One region of the Paraglaciecola sp. IT1134 genome, then DNA from elsewhere that is predicted to be linked to it. Evidence: predicted binding sites of a transcription regulator. Region 1 holds the regulator's gene; the other holds the start of a gene.
The links. The regulator FliA, encoded in region 1, starts transcription of late flagellar genes. The targets are predictions, from matches to a motif close to CTAAAGNTNNNNNNNNNNNNGCCGATA.
Positions count from the first base shown of each region.

Region 2: a site for FliA is predicted at 2,345-2,371, ahead of AC3RV5_RS04780 (VC2046/SO_2500 family protein). Genes of this name have one in related genera too.

Region 1 is NZ_CM176486.1:3,663,243-3,674,425, forward strand. Features, by position in the region: gene AC3RV5_RS16000 (protein-glutamate methylesterase/protein-glutamine glutaminase) at 1-1,127, opposite strand, end outside; gene AC3RV5_RS16005 (chemotaxis protein CheA) at 1,152-3,293, opposite strand; gene AC3RV5_RS16010 (protein phosphatase CheZ) at 3,306-4,049, opposite strand; gene cheY (chemotaxis response regulator CheY) at 4,083-4,466, opposite strand; gene AC3RV5_RS16020 (RNA polymerase sigma factor FliA) at 4,510-5,238, opposite strand; gene AC3RV5_RS16025 (MinD/ParA family ATP-binding protein) at 5,235-6,101, opposite strand; gene flhF (flagellar biosynthesis GTPase FlhF) at 6,098-7,435, opposite strand; gene flhA (flagellar biosynthesis protein FlhA) at 7,469-9,571, opposite strand; gene flhB (flagellar biosynthesis protein FlhB) at 9,801-10,925, opposite strand; gene fliR (flagellar biosynthetic protein FliR) at 10,941-11,183, opposite strand, start outside.
Region 2 is NZ_CM176486.1:1,110,988-1,122,170, forward strand. Features, by position in the region: gene yejK (nucleoid-associated protein YejK) at 1-381, shown strand, start outside; gene AC3RV5_RS04770 (6-carboxytetrahydropterin synthase) at 565-1,440, shown strand; gene AC3RV5_RS04775 (M23 family metallopeptidase) at 1,433-2,281, shown strand; gene AC3RV5_RS04780 (VC2046/SO_2500 family protein) at 2,409-2,939, shown strand; gene AC3RV5_RS04785 (exopolyphosphatase) at 3,002-3,931, opposite strand; gene AC3RV5_RS04790 (hypothetical protein) at 4,341-4,838, shown strand; gene AC3RV5_RS04795 (hypothetical protein) at 4,905-5,075, shown strand; gene AC3RV5_RS04800 (thiol-disulfide oxidoreductase DCC family protein) at 5,079-5,486, shown strand; gene trhO (oxygen-dependent tRNA uridine(34) hydroxylase TrhO) at 5,642-6,658, shown strand; gene AC3RV5_RS04810 (EF-hand domain-containing protein) at 6,752-7,000, shown strand; gene AC3RV5_RS04815 (saccharopine dehydrogenase family protein) at 7,100-8,275, opposite strand; gene AC3RV5_RS04820 (EAL domain-containing protein) at 8,501-9,268, shown strand; gene pyk (pyruvate kinase) at 9,345-10,781, opposite strand; gene AC3RV5_RS04830 (MurR/RpiR family transcriptional regulator) at 11,135-11,183, opposite strand, start outside.

The sequences.
Region 1 (11,183 bases):
GGTACCATTTCCTTTTGAATACCGCCAAAAAATGCCTCTATGGAAAATTCTCGCTCGGCAATCCCGGCAGACATAACCGCTTGAGGCATGCCATACACCACTGAACTTTGTTCATCCTGCGCCCAAATTTTGGCGCCTTTATTTTTTAAGGTCTCGCTTCCGGCTTTACCGTCTGCCCCCATACCTGTCAGGATAAGGCCGAGTACATCCCCGGCGTAAACTTTGGCCAAAGATTTAAATGTCAGATCCACACTGGGCTTGTACATGACGCCACTAGCATGTGGCTCGTCATAGATACGAAATATTGCCCCTTGAGGCCGCCCTTCAACCGACATCTGCCGTCCCCCTGGAGCAAGGTAAGCGACACCGTTTTTGATCGCTTCGTTATGCTGGGCTTCTTTCACGGTTATTTTTGACGCTACATTTAAACGTTCAGCAAATGCCCGAGTAAATGATCCCGGCATATGTTGCACTACAAAAATCGGGTAAGGGAAATCCACAGGTAATTGCGTTAATATTTTTTGTAAGGCCACCGGGCCGCCGGTTGACGTACCTATAGCCAAACACTGGTAGCGTTTGCCTGACGGCACTCTACTACCGTTTGATGCATAAAGCTGAGGCGGTACCTGTTCACCGTTGTCCCGTAAAGATTTTGTTAACGGACTAGAGGGTTTATTAAATAATATAGCTTTGGGTTCACTACGGCTTGCCAATGGCCGATAACCGTAGCGTTTTTTACACAGGCCCTTGACCCTAGATTGCAACAATTGCACCGCTTCTTGGCGGTTAGATGCAATATCTTCAAATCGTTTGGGCAAAAAATCCAGCGCTCCGGCATCCAGCGCATCCAGTGTAGCTTGGGCACCTTCGCTGGTTAGCGACGAAAACATCATGATCGGCACTGAGCGCCACGCCATGATTTTTTTCACCGCGGTGATCCCGTCCATCACCGGCATCTCAATATCCATAGTGATAACATCTGGTTCTAATAACTTCGCCTGAGCGACTGCCTCTTCACCATTTTTGGCCTCACCGATAACGGTTAAACCCGGGTCTTGTTCGAGAATTTGCTTAACACGGCGACGAAAAAAAATTGAATCATCCACTACCAAAACTTTATATGCCATGTACTTCTTGTCGAAACCTCGTGATTATCGGGCTAACTGTTTTAACGCTTCTGCTTTTTTACTGGCGTAATGCTTTAAAAGTCCAGGAACATCTAAAATCAGGGCGATCCCGCCGTCGCTGGTAATCGTTGCACCAGCCATGCCTGGAGTACCCTGAAGTAATTCATCCAATGGTTTAATGACCACCTCTTCCTGTCCGATAAGGGCATCAACCACAAACCCAAGCTGTTGGGTACCAATCTGTACCACCACAACATGTCCTTTACTGCGATCCAGAGGTAAATTTTTCGCGGATTTGCGGTGTAACCAGTCCCGTAGGTAAAACAGTGGGATAGCTTTAGAGCGCACTATTTTGGTCAGTTGACCGTCTACAGTATTGGTTTTAGACATATCCATGTTGATTATTTCATTGACCGATCCCAGAGGTAAAGCGAAAGTCTGATCGCCAACCACTATCATCAAAGTCGGTAAAATCGCCAGGGTAAGGGGTACCTTGATTTCCAAGGTGGTACCTTTGCCTAACACTGAATCTATATTCACAGTACCGTTGAGTTGGTTGATCTTGGTTTTCACCACATCCATACCCACACCACGGCCAGACACCTCTGATATTTCTGTCTTGGTAGAAAAACCAGGGGCGAAAATAAGGTTAAATGCTTCTACGTCTGTCATACGTTGCGCGGCGTCTGCGTCCAATACTCCCCGGGAAATGGCTATCTCTTTAAGCTTTTGAGGATCCATGCCTTTGCCGTCATCTACTATCCTGAGGAGAATATGGTCCCCCTCTTGAGATGCAGCTAACTTCACTGTACCCAAACTTGGTTTGCCTGCGGCGAGACGCTCTTCAGGCATTTCAATGCCGTGATCTACTGAATTACGCACCAAATGCACCAATGGATCAGCCAGGGCTTCAACCAAATTTTTATCCAGATCGGTATCTTCACCTTCCAGCACCAGAGTAATTTCTTTTTTGAGGGTACGGGCTAGATCCCGCACAACTCTGGGGAAACGGCCAAATACCTTCTTAATTGGCTGCATGCGGGTTTTCATTACCGCGCCTTGCAAATCACCGGTTACAACATCCAAATTGGCGATTGCCTTGGACATACTTTCATCTTTTAACGTTAAGCCCAGACTTAATAAGCGATTACGCACTAATACCAGTTCACCGACCATATTCATGATCTGATCAAGCCGTTTGGTATCCACCCGCACAGTTGTTTCGGGTTGGGGAGCGGCGGGTTTTTTCTCTTCTTTTTTGGCTACAGGGGCAACCGCTTCAGTTTTGTTCTCTGTTGGTTTGACCACAGGAGCCTGGGAGGCAACCGCAGGTTTATCCTCTGCTTTGTTATCCGGTACAGGCGTTGAGGATTTTTGTTTAACTGCTGGCCCCTGACCTTTTCCATGCAGTTGATCCAGCAAAGCTTCAAATTCGTCGTCACTGATGTCATCACCACTTGCGCCTGCCGAGGATGCTTCTGGTGCAGGAGTGGGTTTGGAAGGTTCGGGAGCGTTGGGTGCGCTAAATTGTCCTTCACCGTGCAGTTGATCCAGTAAAGACTCAAAATCGTCGTCACTGATATCGTCACTGTCAGCAGCAATTTTATCTGTCGCAACAGATTTGCTGACGCCGATCGGCTCGCCCTTACCATGTAATTCGTCTAACAAGGCTTCAAATTCCGATTCATCGAAATCACCGCTTTGGGATTCAACGGTAACGGGCCCAGATTGCTCATTTTGAGTTTCTGGCGGGGCTACTACAGCTTCATCTTGTGACTCAGGTTTACTCAGTCGATGCAATTTATCCAGTAAACTTTGTTCGGCAGCCATCAAGGGGGTTTTATTTTTGACACTTTCAAACATTTCAACGACTTCGTCCGTGGCTTGCAGGATCACATCCATCAACTCCGGGGTAAGCGACCGCTGCCCGTTACGCATCACGTCGAATACATTCTCAGCGCCGTGGCAAATGTCGACTAACTCAGTTAGTGACAAAAATCCAGCACCGCCCTTGACTGTATGGTAACCACGAAAGATTGCATTCAATAAGTCAGCATCTTGTGGATTATTCTCAAGTTCGACGAGTTGTTCTTGTAATTGTTCTAAAATTTCTCCGGCTTCAACTAAAAAGTCCTGGAGAATTTCCTCGTCAACATCAAACGCCATATCTTAATGCCCCTAAAATCCTAAGCTTGACAGCAAATCATCGACATCATCCTGATCAGATGCGACGTCTTCACGGTTGGCAGCATCTATGATTGGGCCTTCCGCTTTTACACTATCGGCCTGTTTTTCAGATGTCTTAGTCTTTTCGCTTATTGCCGCGCCACCGAACATGGTCAACATGTGAACCAGGTTGTCTTCAACTTCCTTAACTAAATCAATTACCCGACGAATAACTTGGCCGGTTAGGTCCTGGTAACCTTGGGCCATTAATACTTCGGTCAACAATTCTGTTAGTTTGGCGGATTCAGCACCACCGACTTCCAGAAACTCATTCAGGTCATGACAGAGGGTGTTAAATTCACCCAACTGCAATTGCCGACTCATTAACTTTTTCCATTCTGGCAAGATAGAGGTTATGCCGGTACTCAGGTTTTCCGCAATGGGCATACAACTGTCCACCAGATCCATGGTCCGATTTGCGGCCTGTTCGGTGGTTTCTATCACATACATCAAACGGGTTTTGGCGTCAGGGATGTCTTCCGTGGCCAAATTGGCGATGCGCTCATCCAGTTGAAAATTATTTAGCGAGTCATGTAACTGTCGAGTTAACTTACCGACTTCGGCAAACAATTCGGCAGAATTACTTTCGGTTACCGTATCCAGAAGAGCTTGCGCACCCTGGTTATCGCCATTTTCCAGCAATGTAACCAGAGTCTTCGCATCTTCTAACGACATCGGGGCAGAACTAAAGGTCATAGGGCCTTCCTTACTTGTCAGGATGTGCCTGAATTAACCTAAACGTTCGAATATTTTGGTGAGTTTTTCTTTCAGGGTTGCTGCCGTAAAAGGTTTAATCACATATCCATTTACCCCAGCTTGAGCTGCGGCAATAATTTGTTCTTTTTTTGCTTCGGCGGTCACCATCAAAACGGGGGTATGTTTTAGCCTTTCGTCGGCTCGAATAGCCCGCAGTAAGTCAATACCTTGCATACCGGGCATATTCCAGTCGGTGACCACAAAGTCGAAATCGCCCTGTTGCAACATAGGCAATGCAGTGCTGCCATCATCAGCTTCTTGAATATTAGTAAAACCAAGATCTTTTAATAGATTCTTGATGATTCGACGCATGGTCGAGAAATCATCAACAACCAAAATTTTCATATTTTTATCCAAAACTATCTCCGGTGAGGGGAAACCCAAATTATTATTATGCTATTTATTCATTTGTGCGCCAAGTCTGCATTCGACTTTTAAGCTTCAGCATGGCTTGACTGTGGATTTGGCTTACTCTGGACTCACTGACATCCAATACTTCACCAATTTCACGTAAGTTTAACTCTTCATCGTAGTAGAGCGAAAGGACAATCGCTTCACGCTCAGGAAGGGTGGTAATAGCATGAGCCAACGCCTTTTGAAATGAGCCTTGTAACAGAACTTCAAAGGGGGTATCGGACGCTTTGGTTTGCTCATTGCTCACCACGTCCTCACTTACGCCCATATCTTCGATTCCGATGATTTTTCCGGCGTTAACTTCCCCTAACATTTGGTGGTAAGCGGTGAGACTGACGTCAAGTTTTTGTGCGATATCCACGTCCCGGGCATCTCGACCGGTTTGTCGTTCGACCTGATTGATTGCCTCGGTGATGGCGCGGCCATTTTTGTGCACCGAACGCGGTGTCCAATCACCCTTACGGATTTCGTCCAGCATAGAACCCCGGATACGAATGCCCGCAAAGGTTTCAAAACTGGCCCCTTTGGTGCCGTCGAAATTACGTGACGCTTCCAGTAAACCTATCATTCCTGCCTGAATGAGATCATCAACCAGGACGCTGGCAGGTAAACGTGCAATTAAATGATGCGCTATGCGTTTGACCAGCGACGCATGGCGTTCAACGAGTTCGTTTTTATCGTTTAACTGTTGATATGCCGAGGTTTTGCTGTTCACCGGGTTTCGCCTACTGCTTTTTTAGTAATCAACTGCTCAAGAAAAAATTCCAAATGACCGCCCGGTTGAGTGGGCACCGGCCAACTTGCAGCCTGCTGGGCCAATTTTCTAATGGCTATTGCTGCAGGGGACGTGGGATACAAGTCAACTATGGCCTTTTGCTTGCGTACGGATTTTCGCACGTTTTCATCAAAAGGTATTGTGGCCACCAGCTCCAGTGCCACATCCAGAAATCGATTGGTGACCTTACTAAGCTTACTAAAAAGTTCCTGACCCTCACGCATGTTGCGCACCATATTAGCCACTATCTTAAAACGAAAGACACCGTGCTCTTTATTTAATATTTTGATCAGTGCATAGGCATCAGTCAGGGAAGTCGGTTCGTCGCACACCACTACCATTATATCCTGGGACGCTCTGGAAAAGCTCAGTACCATATCGGAAATACCCGCGGCCGTATCCACAATCAATACGTCTATTTGCGTGTGTAATTCGCTAAAGGCACGAATTAATCCAGCATGTTCTGTGTGAGTCAGCTCAGTCATGGATTGACTACCAGATGTGGCTGGCGCTATTTTAATGCCATAGGGACCTTCTACCAGCACCTCATCCAAGGTGCACTCGCCAGATAATACATGTGACAAATTTTTCACCACTCGTAAACCGAGTAATACATCCACATTGGCCAAACCGAGGTCAGCATCAAGCACCATCACCCGTTTCCCTTGCTGGGCCATGGCAATGGCTGTGTTTAGGGTGACATTGGTTTTGCCCACCCCACCCTTGCCGCCCGTCACGGCTATCACTTTTATCAATCGCGATTGATTCATTCGTCTTAAGCTACTCGCCTGATCCTCAATCATACTGCCACTACTGCGTTATTAACTGAATGGCCAGTAGTATGAATTAATCCGTGTTGTTTATAAAGTCTGGCTGCACTGGTAATTAGAAATTTAGCTTCTGCCACTTTTAAGTCCTCAGGTACCCGTTGTCCATCGGTAACATAACTCACCGGAAGCTTGTGTTCTATAGCCGCACTGATCGCTTCCCCAAGACTGTAACACTCATCTAATTTTGTGAAAATACATCCCTGCAAAGAAACTTGCTTATACGCATTAATGGTTTGTTGCATCACTTGATACTGGCTATTTGCCTGCATGACTAAATAGTTCTGTATATTAGCACATGCACTTTGCTTTAACGTTTCTAACTGCCGTATCAGTCTAACATCCCTTTGGCCAAAACCTGCTGTATCAATTAGTATGATGCGTTTATTTCGGAACTGAAAAAGTAGATCAGACAGTTCTTCGGCGTTTTGCGCTTTTTTTACCCCGCAGCCGATAATACGCGCATAGGTAGATATTTGCTCAAAAGCCGCAATCCGGTAACTATCAATCGTGATAAGTGCGACTTGATCCGGGCCGTATTTTTGAGCAGCCTTGGCGGCTAGTTTGGCTATAGTGGTCGTTTTACCTGTGCCGGTGGGCCCCATGAGTACCGCTATTCCACCTTTGTTGAGAATATTGTCTTCTTGAGTTTGAATTTTATTAGCCAGCAATTTCAATAAAAACAGCCAGGCTTGGCGCTCGTCAGCTTTAGCGGGTGTGTATGACACCACTTCATTGGCCAGAGTTTTGCTGATCCCCATTTGCTCCAGGCGCGAGGTTAGATAACCGTGCAGAGGATGACTACGGGCATTATTTTGCTCAATCAGGCCCGCCACCTGAAACTGTAATACATTGCGCAGTGACGAAAGCTCCTGGCGCATTTCGTTCAAGACATGACTTTGTTGTTTGTCCACCGTGCCTGCATGCGTTCCAGGATTTGGGACGTGCTGGGGAGGTGCAATCTGGCCTAAATTTTTCGTTTGGGTAACAACTTTGCTATTTTCATAGCCAGATGCAGTAGCAGACTTCTGGGTTTGGGACTGTTTTTCCAGCAACGCACGCAGACTATCGGGACCACTGTCACCGATAATTTCACTTAAAGTCGGCGTCGCGGCCTTTCTGGCAGGCGAAGTGGCTGGCTTATTGACGAAATTTTTCGCCGCGGCAGGTTCCTGTTCATAAGCGGCAACAATTTCAACACCATCCGCCAATTTTTTGTTAGACATGATAACCGCATCGTTACCTAACTCATCTTTGACCTGTTTCAATGCATCACGCATATCTTTGCCATAAAAACGTCTAATTTTCACAAATTACCCCTTACTGCTCTATTCAATGCCGGTCTATTGACCCACAGCACTGACTATTTTAATTTGCTTGTCATCCGGTATCTCTTGGTACGACAACACATGTAATCCAACAACCGCATGTTTCAAGAATCGGGATAACACTGGGCGTAACATGCCTGATGTCAGTAACACGGCTGGTTCGCCAGCTAACTCTTGTTGTTGCGAAGCTTCATTTAGAGATTTTTGCAAGCGTTCTGCCAACCCGGGCTCTATACCTGCGCCATCACCACCACCTGCTTGTAATGACTGGTGCAACATCTGTTCCAACTCTGGCGCCAAAGTTATGACTGGTAACTCTAACTTGCCGCCATTGATTTCCTGGATGATCAGGCGTTTGAGGGCAATTCGCACGGCAGACACCAGTACGTCTGGGTCCTGGCTCTTGGGCCCATATTCACACAGGGTCTGCACTATGGTGCGCAAATCACGAATAGGCACGCCTTCATACAAAAGGGTTTGCAAGACTTTAACGACCGTACTCAAAGGCAAAATGTCCGGTACCAACCCTTCCACCAATTTAGGGCTTTGTTTAGCCAGCAAATCAAGTAATTGCTGCACTTCCTCATGCCCCAGTAATTGATACGCGTTATTGGTCAATAACTGGCTAAGATGGGTGGCCACCACCGTCGCCGCATCAACCACCGTATAACCTAAGGTTTGTGCGTGCTCACGTTGGTTAGGGCGGATCCAAACAGCATCCAGGCCGAAAGCGGGATCGGTGGTTGCCGTTCCCTCCAGTTTGCCAAATACCTGCCCCGGGTTGATGGCCAGTTCGTCGTCATGGCTAATTTCTGCCTCCCCAACCGACACCCCCAACATGGAAATAGTATAATTGTTGGGACTGAGATCTAAATTGTCGCGAATGTGTACTGGGGGAATGAGAAAGCCAAGTTCCTGTGATAATTTTTTACGCACCCCTTTAATACGTGTCAATAACTCGCCACCCTGGCTTTTATCGACTAGGGGGATGAGTCTGTAACCCACTTCCAATCCTATGGTGTCCACATGTTGCACGTCATCCCAGCCCAGCTCCTTGATTTCTGCCGGTTGTTGATTGGCGCGATCCGGCAGTTGCGTAACCACTTCCGGTTCGGCGGCACGCTTTTCTTCAAGCCATTTTTGATAATAAGCATAACCTCCAACCACAGCACTAAAACCTAGAAAGGCCATGTGCGGCATGCCAGGTACGATACCCATGATAAACATGATCCCGCAGGTGATATACAAAGCCCGACGATTACCCAACTGACGGGTCAGCTCTTGGCCCATCTCCTGGGAATCATTTTCCCGTGTAACTATGATTGCGGTCGCCACGGACAGTAATAAAGACGGAATTTGCGCTACCAAACCGTCTCCGATGGTTAATAACGTATAGATTTCTATCGCCTGACCAAAAGCCAAATCGTGTTGAATAATGCCGATAAACAGCCCGCCTACTATGTTGATCAACATAATAAACAGACCCGCGACCGCATCACCTTTAACAAACTTGGATGCCCCGTCCATAGAGCCATAAAAATCCGCCTCTGAAGTCACTTCAAAGCGGCGTTTACGCGCCTCGTCCTGATCGATAAAACCGGCATTGAGATCTGCATCTATGGCCATTTGTTTGCCGGGCATGGCATCCAGGGTAAAACGGGCACTAACTTCTGAAATTCGCCCGGCACCAGCGGTCACAACCTTGAAATTGATGATCAGCAAGATGGCAAATACCACTATACCTACAGCATAATTGCCGCCTATCACGACTTCACCAAAAGCTTGGATCACTTTACCCGCAGCATCCCCACCTTCATGCCCTTCAAGCAAGACGATCCGGGTTGAGGCCACATTCAACGCTAAGCGTAAAACGGTAGCGATCAAAAGCACCAGGGGGAAAATACCGAAATCAACCGGTTTCTTGGTAAACACCGACACAAGAATAACGACCAGAGACAGGGCGATATTGAAGCTGAATAACACATCTAGTAAAAAAGCAGGCATAGGCAGGATAACCATACCCATGATCGCTAACAATACCAGCGGCGCACCCAGACCCGTTAAAGCCGATTGAAAATGCCGTTTGTCAAAACGATTAAAATAAGCGGTTAATTGCATAGTGCGAATTTTTGACGGTAAATAAACATACTTACACTCAGCAATATATAAGCCAACTCGCAACTGTCGAGCACCAAAGGTTTATCTACCCAAAATAATGGGAATTGCACGGCGGCGACAACGTCGGTTACCGCAGCACGGTGACGATAGGGGTTGGCACAACGCGGTTGGCGATAGGGGCGAATGAATGTAGCCGACAAACAGGCAGTTTCGAGGGTGAAGGATATGCCTAACGTCTAAACTCTGGTGGGATGGGCAGGTTTTTACTCAATGGAACAGGCCGTTTACCCTTACCTTTTTTATAAGCCTTTACCTGATACACATAAGCCAATACTTGGGCGACGGCCATAAAGAGTTTAGAGGGGATTTCACTGTCAGTTTCGGTGGAATAATAGATGGCTCGCGCCAACATGGGTGAGGCGATAATAGGCACATCGTGAGCACCGGCAATTTTACGAATATGCATAGCCATTTCATCCACGCCCTTGGCCACCAAGGTTGGTGCCCGGTTGCCAAACTGATCATATTTAAGGGCAATAGAATAATGAGTAGGGTTGGTAACCACCACATCGGCATTTGGCACTTCTTGCATCATGCGATTAGCTGCAGCTTGGAACTGTAAGCGTCGAATGCGGTTTTTCACCTGGGGATCGCCATCAGCATTTTTGTGTTCGTCTTTGATCTCCTGTTTAGACATTTTCATTTCTTTATTATGTTTAAAACTTTGATAAGGCACATCGAATGCGGCAATAGGGATCAAGGCGCAACACATGATAAAAAAGCCCCAGGAAATCAGATCCAGGGCATGAAACAAATTCTGCGGATAGAGTTCAAGATCCAGGTGAATGGCTTCATCATGAAATATCACCATAGCCACATAGGCCATGGCCGCCACAACAAAAAATTTAGCCAACGCCTTAAGTAATTCCACTACACCGTTCATACCAAACATGCGTTTTAAACCGGCCATAGGATTGAGTTTGCTGGCTTTTGGCGCTGCCGATTCCCAGGTAAAGTTATACCCCCCCAAGGCGACATTGCCATAAATACCCGCTGCGGTCACGATCAACATATACAATAACACGGGCCAGCTTATGGTCTCGATCGCAAACCCCCACGCCTGAAACATATGGGTGAAATCATAGGTTTCATCACGAGACAAGGTAAAAGTCCGCTGGGTAACAATGTAAATTGCCTGGGCGATCTTGCTACCCATCAAAATAAAGGCGATTGCACTGACGACTAACACCAGGGCAGTAGACAATTCCTTGGAGCGCGCGACCTGCCCCTTCTTGCGGGCCTCAGTTAGTTTTTTGGCCGTGGGGTCTTCGGTTTTTTCGTTACTGTCCGACATGGTTAGCCTCCCGCCCTAGTGACAAACGTTAACAAGTTGACACATCATTAGTTGTGCCCTTTCCCACTGCATCTCGAAATGGTGGGTAAAGTTATCCATGGTCATCCAGATAATGACCAGGCCCATAATTTGCGCGATAGTAAAACCCAGACTGAAAATATTCAGCTGGGGCGCCGCTTTGGTCATTATACCAAAGGCCAGATTGACAATCAGCAGTGACACTATGGGGGCCAATGACAGGGTAACAGCAGATACAAA
Region 2 (11,183 bases), 2.6 Mb from region 1:
TTTTTAGCTTCGGAACAGCTCGATCCTAATGAAAAAAACGAGTCGCGCAAGATAGTATCCCAATATTACAAAGAAAAGCTCGATCAGGGTGAAGACATTCAACTTAAAGAGTTAGCTGATAAGTTGCCCAAAGAAGACGAAAGTCGTGATTTTTATCAATTTGTTAAAAGCAGCGAACAGCCTATTGAAGATCAGTTTCAGGCGGATCGCAGCGCCCTTAAAACCTTGGCTAAATTCAGCGGCCAGGGGGGCGGCGTATCCCTCAGTTTTGAGCGAAAGTTGCTCGGTGACAGGATCAGTTATGATGCAGGTTCTGATACCCTGATGATCCGAGGAATTCCGCCAAACCTTAAAGATCAGCTGTTAAAGTCCCAAAAATAGCAATCCATATCAGGAAGTTGGCTAAGTGCTTTTCACCGGGATTACGGTTATGTCGATTGGTATTAATACATGATTAAACGTTAGGTCCAAGATATACTAATCAGAGGCGCACTGAGCGCCAATCCTGGGGTTTTGACAGACTCCCCAGGGCAGTGATGACAACCAAGGTAGCTAATTAGTTTTATGCAATTATTTGTTAACGATTTAACCGTAATGGATTTCTCCTATTTATGCCCCAAGCGAGGCATGGTGGGCGAAAGTTGGATAGTCGATGTCATTTTGGACGGTGACTTAAATGAAGAAAGCATGGTGCTGGATTTTTCCAAGGTTAAAAAACAACTGAAGTATTTGATCGATCAATACGTAGATCACAAATTGTTAGTACCTGTTGAACATCCATACAGCCAACTTGTACATGATCAGAAAAACGAGCGAGTAAGTGTCGATTTTATGCGGCCAAACGGCCGTTCTATTCACCTAGATTGTCCGTCTGAAGCATACGCTTTTGTGTATGCCAAACATGTGACCATGTCGTCGGTTAGTCAATATTTGAAACAGGTGATTGCCACCCACCTGCCGGAGAATGTCATAGGACTTGAGCTAACGCTGCGCGCTGAAGTAATCGACACGCCTTATTATCACTATACTCATGGTTTGAAAAAACACGATGGTAATTGCCAGCGGATTGCCCATGGTCATCGCTCAAAAATTACCATTATTGAAAATCAGCACGAAAGTAACGAATGGCAACACTATTGGGCGGACAGATGGTCCGATATCTATATTGGGTCAACTGAAGACGTGGTCAGCCAAGAGCAGGTTAATTTTAACGTGCAGGAAGTAGATTTCGCTGAACATTATTTGTTTGCCTACGGATCGTCCCAGGGCTGGTTTGAATTGGCGATCCCTAAAGCGGAAGCGGAACTGGTGGATACGGATACCACAGTCGAATGTTTAGCCCAGTTTGTAGCCGACGAACAAAAACGTCTGGTACCTGAAAGTGAGTTTAGGGTGCTGGCATTTGAGGGTGTTGGCAAAGGGGCGATAGCCAATGCGTAATGGCTGGTTGGCGCTATTGAGTGTATGGTTGTTGCTGTCGGGTACGGACCTGGCCCTGGCCCAACACACCAGCGATGAGTTGGTTTTGCGTGGGCAACTGACCCAGGGCAGCCTGATCCGCGGTGTTGCCCCCACGGGCAGTCAGTTATGGCTCGATGGCCAGAGTTTAAAAGTAGCACCTGACGGGTTGTTTGTCTTTGGTTTTGGTCGCGATGCGAAACTGAGTCATCGGCTCAGGTGGCTTGATGAACAAGGCGTAAATCACACCCAAAATATTGAACTCAGTCCTCGTAAATACGATATTCAGCGTATTGAAGGTTTGCCCCAAAACATGGTGTCGCCTCCCAAAGAAGTATTGGAACGCATTCGCAGTGACAATGTTCAGGTAGCCCAAGCACGCAGTTTACGTGATGAGCGTACGGATTTTAGCGAAGATTTTATATGGCCAGCAACCGGCCCCATCAGTGGTGTGTATGGTAGCCAGCGGGTGTTAAACGGTCAACCCAAGCGCCCGCATTATGGTGTGGATATAGCCGCCTCAACAGGCACCCCTGTATACGCCCCCGCCAGCGGTGTGATCAGTTTGTTTGTGCCTGATATGTATTATTCCGGAGGCACTATGATCATCGACCACGGTTTTGGTGTGTCTTCTACTTTTTTGCATCTGAGCAAGGGCCACGTTAAAACCGGCGATATTGTCACGCAAGGCCAACTGGTAGCTGAAATTGGAGCCACAGGCCGCGTGACTGGCGCCCATTTGGATTGGCGCATGAACTGGGAGAAGCAGAGACTTGATCCGGCCTTGTTGGTGCCTGAGCGTCACTCGGTGGACGCTGACTAATTAAGTCTCACCCGGGGACGCTAACTACTTGAGCGCCACCCACTGACACTAATTCATTTCCCATTAAAGCTTGGGTCGAATTACGCGATAACCTTAATAACTTAGCCAGTCATTAACGGATCACCTGTTGCTCGACGGACAAAATACTAGCCATAGTACCCACACCTCTCCTGTGAGTAGTCAACTCGACCTGGAATTTTGTGGGTCACTCAACCGTGCATCTTCTCAGGGGGCCAAGTTTGCGCTGCTGCTGAGCATGTTACAGCAAAATTACCTGGAAAGGCCCAGCGTCGCACGACCAAACAATGCCCGGCAAGACGATAGCCCGCCTACAGATGATATTGCTGGCCTATCTTTATATCCTAAAGTGCCCCTCAGTGCCCGTATTCAGGATTGGCAATACGCCGATACTGCCTCAGCGATCATGCACAATGATGGCATTAAAAGTGCCCACCTGTGGTTGGCGATGCATCCCCAGCCCCTGTCTTTACACAATGATGTCTGTGTGATCGATGAAGATGTATTGGCAAACTGTGATATTCATACCCAGCAACGGCATAAAAATGATGTTGAACTGGAGCAGGAAATTGAAGTGGATGAAACTGGCCTATACGATTTACTACAGCAAATCGGTCTGGACATGCAAAATGCGGCCTAATGTAAACAGAATAGAAAAAAATATACGGATTGCCATTGGACAATCCGCTACATTAGGGCAAATTAACCGTCCTGGTTGATTTGGCTAATAAGTTGTTGCAATACAGCGTCTGCCTGGTCTGCGTCAATTTGGCAAGTGCCTGCATTTTCGTGGCCCCCACCATTATATTGCAAACACATTTGGCCGATATTCGAACCTGAGGTCTTATTCAAAATAGATTTGCCGATTGCAAATACGATATTTTGTTTTTGAAAGCCCCACATCTTATGCAGGGATATATTACATTGGGGGAACAACGCATAAATCAGAAAGCGGTTGGCGGCATAAATGGTTTCTTCCTGGGTAAGGTCCAGGACCACCAAGTTGTCTTCAATTTTTGCACAGCGTTGCACTTGATCCACTGCCAACTGGCTATGTTCACGATAGATTTTTATCCTCTCCTGTACATCGGGAAGCTGAATGATTTCCTCTACGCTAAGATCCAAACAGCAATCGATGAGCTTCATCATCAGGTCATAATTAGAAATGCTAAATTCACGGAAACGGCCTAAACCGGTGCGAGCATCCATTAAAAAATTCATTAGATCCCAACCGTGGGGATTTAAAATTTCCTGCTGATTAAAATTAGCCGAATCGCCTTTGTCCACAGCCGCCATTAATTCGGCAGAGATCTTGGGGAACTGTTGTGTGCCACCAAAATGTTCAAACACCACCCTGGCCGCCGAAGGAGCCTTAGGATCGATAATATGGTTGTCGTGACTGTCGTTGCGCAACACTTCGCTATGGTGATGATCAAAACATAAATGGCAACCAGCCACATAAGGCAGGTTGGTGAGGATATCTTTGTCGGTGATCTCAATTTTGCCATCTTGCATGTCTTTGGGATGAACAAATTTGATGTCATCGATCATATTCATGTCTTTGAGTAAGGCGGCGCAAACCAGGCCATCAAAATCACTACGGGTTATCAGTCGAAAACTATTATTAGCCATAAATACTCTTTTTAGGTGGTGCCCAGCCTCCAGCTTAAAGGCATGTTGATTAAGAGTACATGCAACTTTTGCTGCAAATAATATTATTGACCCGGCCACCGGCTTGCATCGTGCGGTGTACCTCGTTTAAAGATAATTATTTCAGAAGATGAAAAATATAAAGTTTTAGCCTAACTAAACTTTTTCAGTACTGGGGGCGACTAATGTAAAGACAGCCTAGTGAACTGTCGTATGTCCCTTTGGGCCGCTCATGATTTTTCATGTCTGCGGCTTTTTTATGTCTGAAAATAATGCGTTTTGGGGCAACATCAGAACCCATAAAACAAGCTCTGCGATATAGTTGTGGTAATTGATGCATTCAAATGTAAACGTATCACCCCTAATATTAGTTCGACATAGGGACAACTAATTGAAAAAAATCCTGAGCTATATCACTATGTTGTTGGTTTTTAGCACTGCGCATTTTGTCCGAGCTGAGAATACTAAACACTATGACGAGTTCATGCAGGTGGTTGAGAATTTCAGATTGGCATTGGTTGAAAAAGACGAGCAAAAATTTGTCGATCTTTTTTACCACAAATCCGTGCCCTGGATTGGAATTACCGGGTTAAAACGAACAGGGAATTTACCGACTAATAACGGTGAGCAACTGGGGAATCACTTGAGTTTTATTGGCTGGGTGGTCAGTACACCACAACAGATAGAAGAGAAATTCTGGGATATCAAGATTCATACCGACGGCGATGTAGCCTCGGTGTATTTTAAATATAGCTTTCATAAAGACAACTACAAATCAAACTGGGGTGATGAAAGCTGGCACCTGATCAACACCATGCAAGGCTGGAAAATCAGTTCGGTTATTTATTCGATAACCGATAATCCCGAGCCCAAAAAAGAAACACAATAAGCAGGGTGCTTAAGCACCCATAATTCTGAAACGGCCAAAGTGTGAAACCGTTAATAAGGAGCAGTTATGTCGGCAGTGATCGTGCATTTTGCATTGGAAAAAGAAACCAAAAACAGCGTACGTTACAAAGAAATTCCAGAAGAGGGCAAGGCACCCATCATGGGCTCTATCTATGTGCAAAAATGGTTTGCTGGTGCCACAAAATCCCTAACCATCACCATTGAGAAAAAAGACTGAACCGTGCTGGATAATCGACATATAATAATATTTGATGGCCTATGTAACTTCTGTAACGGCGCCGTTAATTTTATTATCAAGCGGGATCCCAAGGGCCTGTTTGCCTTTACCCCTATGCAGTGTGAGTTTGCCCGGCAGCTGTTGAGTCAGTACAAGATTGAGACTGTTGATGTAGATACGTTTGTATTGATTAAAAACGGTCAATGTTTGGTTTTTTCCACTGCTGCTTTAGAGATAAGCAAAGATTTAACCGGTCAATGGTATTTGTTAAATGGTTTTCGGCTGGTGCCTGCCTTTATCAGAGACGCAATCTATAAAGTATTTGCCCGTAATCGCTACCGGCTGTTTGGCAGGCAAGCCACCTGTATGCTGCCATCTAATGACGTTAAATCACGATTTATCGGTATCTAGGCATAAGGTTCACCTAAAGTATGGCTATTTAGCTTGCACAAGTATTTTGTTTTGGCTTTAAAATTCGCGGTCAGTTTGTTATATTCTCGCCGCTTTTTTACCCAATCCCATTAACTGCTCTGGATTTACGATCCGGCTCGCATAGGCTGTACTTTATGACAAATGTTTCAACCTCTAACACACAGTATGTAGTATGTGCTTTATATAAATTCACCACCCTTGAAAATTTTCAGGAGATGCGTCAGCCATTGCTAAGCTTTATGCAAGACACTGGCATAAAAGGCACCCTGTTGCTGGCTGAAGAAGGTATTAATGGCACGGTGTCTGGTACCCGTGAAAGCATAGATGCGTTGTTAACATGGCTAAATCAGGATCCCCGCATTTCGCCTATTTCCCATAAAGAATCTGTGGATGAAACCCAGCCATTTCACCGTACTAAAGTAAAACTCAAAAAAGAAATCGTCACCATGGGAGTGGAGGGAATTGATCCGCGTCGTACGGTGGGCACCTATGTTAAACCTGCCCAATGGAACGCTCTAATTTCGGATCCTGATGTGACGGTTATCGATACCCGTAATGAATATGAAATCGAGATCGGTAGCTTTCAAAACGCGATTAATCCTAAGACGGATTCCTTTCGTGAGTTTCCCCAGTACGTAAAAGACAACCTGGATCCCAAGGTAAACAAAAAAGTGGCGATGTTTTGCACAGGCGGTATACGCTGCGAAAAATCTACTGCCTATTTAAAGGAGCAGGGTTTCGATGAGGTGTACCATTTGGAAGGTGGCATTCTTAAGTATTTAGAAGAAGTCCCCAAAGATAATACTCTGTGGCAAGGGGACTGTTTTGTGTTTGATAACCGAGTGGCGGTCGACCACGATCTGCAAAAAAGCGAATATGATCAATGTTATGCCTGTCGCTTGCCGATCACCGAACAAGATAAACTCAGCCCTGTGTTTGAGTCAGGAGTGAGCTGCCCCAAGTGTCACGGCAAGCATTCAGAGGAACAAATTAAACGTTTCAAAGAGCGTGAAAAGCAAGTTAATCTTGCTCGAGGGCGCAATGAAGAACACGTAGGGGAGGAAGCCGCTAAGGCAATTAAATTACGCCGCCAACAAAAGGCTGCTACGCGGCGGGCCCAGCGCACCGCAGCGGGGAAGAGCAACGGCTAACTCAGGCTTTGTAACAGTGATTGGTAGACTAACGTAGACACATAGTTGTAATAAACGTTAAACTCTCTGCAAGTTAACTAATGTGAATTAAGCATGTCAGAACAAGCTCAGTTAGCAGCAGAAAAGGTTGCTGAAATTCGTAAAGAATTTGATTATTTCGATACCGACAGTAATGGTCAAATAGGCATTGCCGAATTTATCGAATTGTTGACCATCTTATCGCCTAAGACCAAAGCCAGTCACGTTCAAGAAGGGTTTGGGCTTATCGATAAAAATAATGATGGTTCTATTGATTTCGACGAATTTTTAGAATGGTGGCAACAATCCTGGTGGGAATATTAGCCCTGATCCAGCAGTTCACGTGCGCTAAAAGCAACGCTGCGTATCATAAAAAAAGCCCAGGCGCCGTGCTGGGCTTTGTTGTATCTGTCTATTTGGGAATTATTCTTGTTTGAAAGTCAGCCCGGCGTATTGGCTTAAACGGGTGATGAGTTTATCACCCATGGCTGGCGCTGTGGTCCAAATACCACCTGGGGTGTCTGTAGCATCCATAAGCAGACATAATGCACTTTGGACAATCATGCGCGAGGTCGAGCCATAACCCGGGTCAAGTTCCCCAGCAACACTGACCTTAAGGCTTTGCCCAGCTGTATTGATGCCCACAAATAAAATATCGTAAAAACCTGCTTCCCGCTCTGCCTGGCTTGGGCCTTCCCCGGGTTGTGGCCCGCCTTCTTTCATCATGCCTTTATCATTAGCCACGGCATTGGCGATCTTTTCGCCTTTGTCACCGGGGCCGGTCATCAGCATTTCGTCATATACAAAATCCTCACCGTATTGATAGCCCAGCAGAGCATTGCTGCGATGAACGTTGCGGGTGTTGATTGCCGCCATCACAAAGGGGGCTACCCAGGTATTGAGTTCTTCTTCAAAGTAGGGTTTGTTCCCAAACGGCTGGGCAGGGCCGGTAAAACCAGGGGTTAACGAAAAGGGATTAAGCAGTAACTGCATCAAAGACGGGTCTTGTTTGGCAGCGGCCAGGGTTGCTTTTAGACTGGCAGCCGTGCCGCCGGAAAAGGTGCCTTGCATCCTGCGGACTCGCCCTTTGACTCGGGTAAATACAGCCCCCAGTTGCTCCTTAGCCAGTTGTTGCAAGTGATACACCCCTAAATCGAAGGGGATAGAATCGAAGCCACAAGAAAACACGACGCGCGCGCCACTTTTTTTAGCTGCGGCTTCGTTGGCATCGATCATCTGGCGCATCCATACCGGTTCGCCACATAAATCCACGTAATCGACTCCTGACGCGGCACACATGGCGACCAGTTCTGAACCGTATAACTGATAGGGCCCGACTGTGGTAAGCACCAGTTTAGTGGCATCTACCATAGCTTGCATAGAGCCTGCGTCACTGGTGTCGGCCACAACCAGCGGTGTAGCTGCAGGAGCGCCAATTTCGTCACGCACCCGAGCCAGTTTATCTGCGCTGCGCCCGGCCATGGCCCAACTAAAACTGGTATCACCCGCATAGTGGTTAACTAAATATTCGGCCACTAAACGCCCGGTAAAACCCGTGGCGCCGTACACTACAATATCGAATTTTTTTGCAGTACTCATTTTATTGCTCTCATGCCATTTGCGAAGCATGAATAGTAAAACCCCGGAAGACACTATTCACTTTATTTGCTTGATGGCTAACTATAGTACTTGTTGATTAAGAGAAGTTTGCATAAGTGCTGTGCGGAAAAATTCTGCTTTGGGCGTATCTCCTGATGATAAAGGCTTGTCCATACACCTTGGAAACGCTAGCCTAAACACACAAGAATGTCATCAGGACGTGGTATGAACGAAAAAACAGGAGTAGCCGATAGATTGTCGTGTAGCCAGTGTATGGAGCAAAAAGAGTTGGGCTTCGATTTTACTATGGCCTTTCAGCCTTTGGTGAACATCAGAAGTCGTGAGGTGTTCGGTTATGAAGCCTTGGTACGGGGGCTAAATAACGAGTCGGCCTTTTCGGTGATTTCCAGGGTTGACCAAAACAACCTGTATTTATTCGATCAGCAGTGCCGAGTAAAAGCTATAGCCTTAGCGGCTGACTTACAGTTAGATACAATATTAAGTATTAATTTTCTGCCTAATGCGGTTTATACACCGGAACGTTGTATTCGCACCACGTTGGAGGCGGCGAAAAAATACAACTTTGCTACCAATAAAATCCTGTTTGAATTTACCGAAGTAGAAAAAATTATCGACAAGCAGCACGTTAAGCGCATTGTCGAATGTTATAAATCACTGGGGTTTCTTACTGCAATTGATGACTTTGGTGCAGGGCATTCAGGGTTAGGCTTGTTGGCTGATTTTCAAACTAATATTATTAAATTGGATATGAACCTGATCCGCAATATCAGCTTGGATAAAATCAGGCAATCGATTGTCATCAACTGTCTAAATATGTTTCGCGATCTGAATATTACCGCCCTTGCCGAGGGAGTAGAAACGCTCGAGGAAGCAAACTGGCTGTTTGAATCAGGGGTTGACCTAATGCAAGGCTATGTTTTTGCCAAGCCAGGTCTTGAATGTTTGCCTGGGGTTGATTTTAGCGATTTTTAACCTAAACATTGAGATTAAAAATGAAAAAGCCGGAACTACTTGTCCCGGCTTTTATGCAACGTAAGCTAAATATGTTTTAGCTCACTGACAATATTTTACACGCGTTGGTGCCACCCACAGTTTCCATTGCATCGCCGTAGGTCATGATAAACAAATCACCGGTTTCCAGCAGACCTTTGTTTTTCATAATGTTGACAACATCATTTTTTAACTGGCCGGGATCGCTTCCGCGAGAATCAAAAAATACCGGTTCTACTCCACGATACAGCGCCATGATATTCAATGTGCTCTCATGACGTGACAAGGCATAAATCGGCAAGGTCGTGGTAATGCGTGACATTAACCGTGGTGTACTGCCACTTTCCGTCAGCGCAACGATGGCTTTAATCGTTCCTAGGTGGTTTGCGGCGTATACAGCGCTAAGGGCCAATGTCTCGCTCACCGAACTGAAGGTCTCATCAATCCGGTGTTTGGATATTTTGATGCTCGGGTGTGTTTCGGCACCGATACATACCCTGGCCATGGCCTCTACCGTTTCTACCGGGAATTCGCCAGCAGCAGTTTCAGCCGATAACATCACCGCGTCTGTGCCATCGAGTACGGCATTGGCCACATCCATGACTTCGGCACGAGTTGGCATAGGGCTGGTGATCATTGATTCCATCATCTGGGTGGCCGTGATCACAACCTTGTTGAGTTGGCGTGAACGGGCGATCAGTTTTTTCTGTACACCCACCAATTCGGCGTCACCAATTTCCACGCCTAAATCCCCACGGGCAACCATGACCGCATCAGACGCTTCAATGATGTCGTCAATGGCTTCGTCTGTCGCCACGGCTTCTGCACGTTCTACCTTGGCACAGATCATGGCATTACAACCTGCCTGTACCGCCAATTTGCGTGCATAGTGCAAATCGTCACCGCAACGGGGGAAAGACACCGCCAGATAATCTACGCCAATAATAGCGGCAGTCTTGATGTCTTCCTTGTCTTTTTCCGTTAACGCTTCAGCAGATAACCCGCCGCCTAAGCGGTTTATACCTTTGTTGTTGGACAATTTACCGGCCACAGTCACCTTAGTGTGCACCTTGTTGCCTTCAACTTCGGTGACCTTAAGCTGAATTCGTCCGTCATCCAGCAATAGCAAATCACCTGCAGATACGTCATGGGGCAGGGCTTTGTAATCTATACCGACCGATTCTTGTCCGCCCTCATTAGTGCCCAAATCAGCATCGAGTATGAACGTATCCCCTATCTTAAGTACGATAGAACCTTCCTTGAACTTGGCGACGCGAATTTTAGGGCCTTGGAGATCACCTAAAATAGCCACGTATTTACCCAGTTTCTTCGCAACCTGACGTACCTTGTTGGCGCGCTCAATGTGATCCTGAGCAGTGCCATGGGAAAAATTCATGCGCACTACATTAGTGCCTGCGCGGATAATAGCTTCAATCTGTTCGAGTGTGTCCGTTGATGGACCGAGGGTGGCTAATATTTTTGTTCGTCTTAACATAGGTTAATCGCTCTGGTTGTGGCACAAACTAATTTAGAATTGCAGGTGGACATTATATTCTTTCGTTTTTGCTAAGTGCGGCCTTATATAAGCCTTTGATGTTTTTTCCAAGAGAAGATTCCCTACTTTGTGCTCAATATCCTGATAAAACCTTTTGGATTCGGGTAAAGGCATCGCTCAAATTCTCATCGGCTTGACATAAAACCGCACTAATTGACTGAATACTTACTGTTTTGTAATTTTATTACAAAAATACTAGCCGAATAAGTCGTTAATGTGAAATTTTTTAACAAAAAAACAGCCTCGAGACTCAATTTTATTTAAGAACGGGTCTATGTCTGAAAAATACTCCCTCAATCGTCGCGTTTATCGAACCGCGAGCCTCGCAACGTATCTTTGACC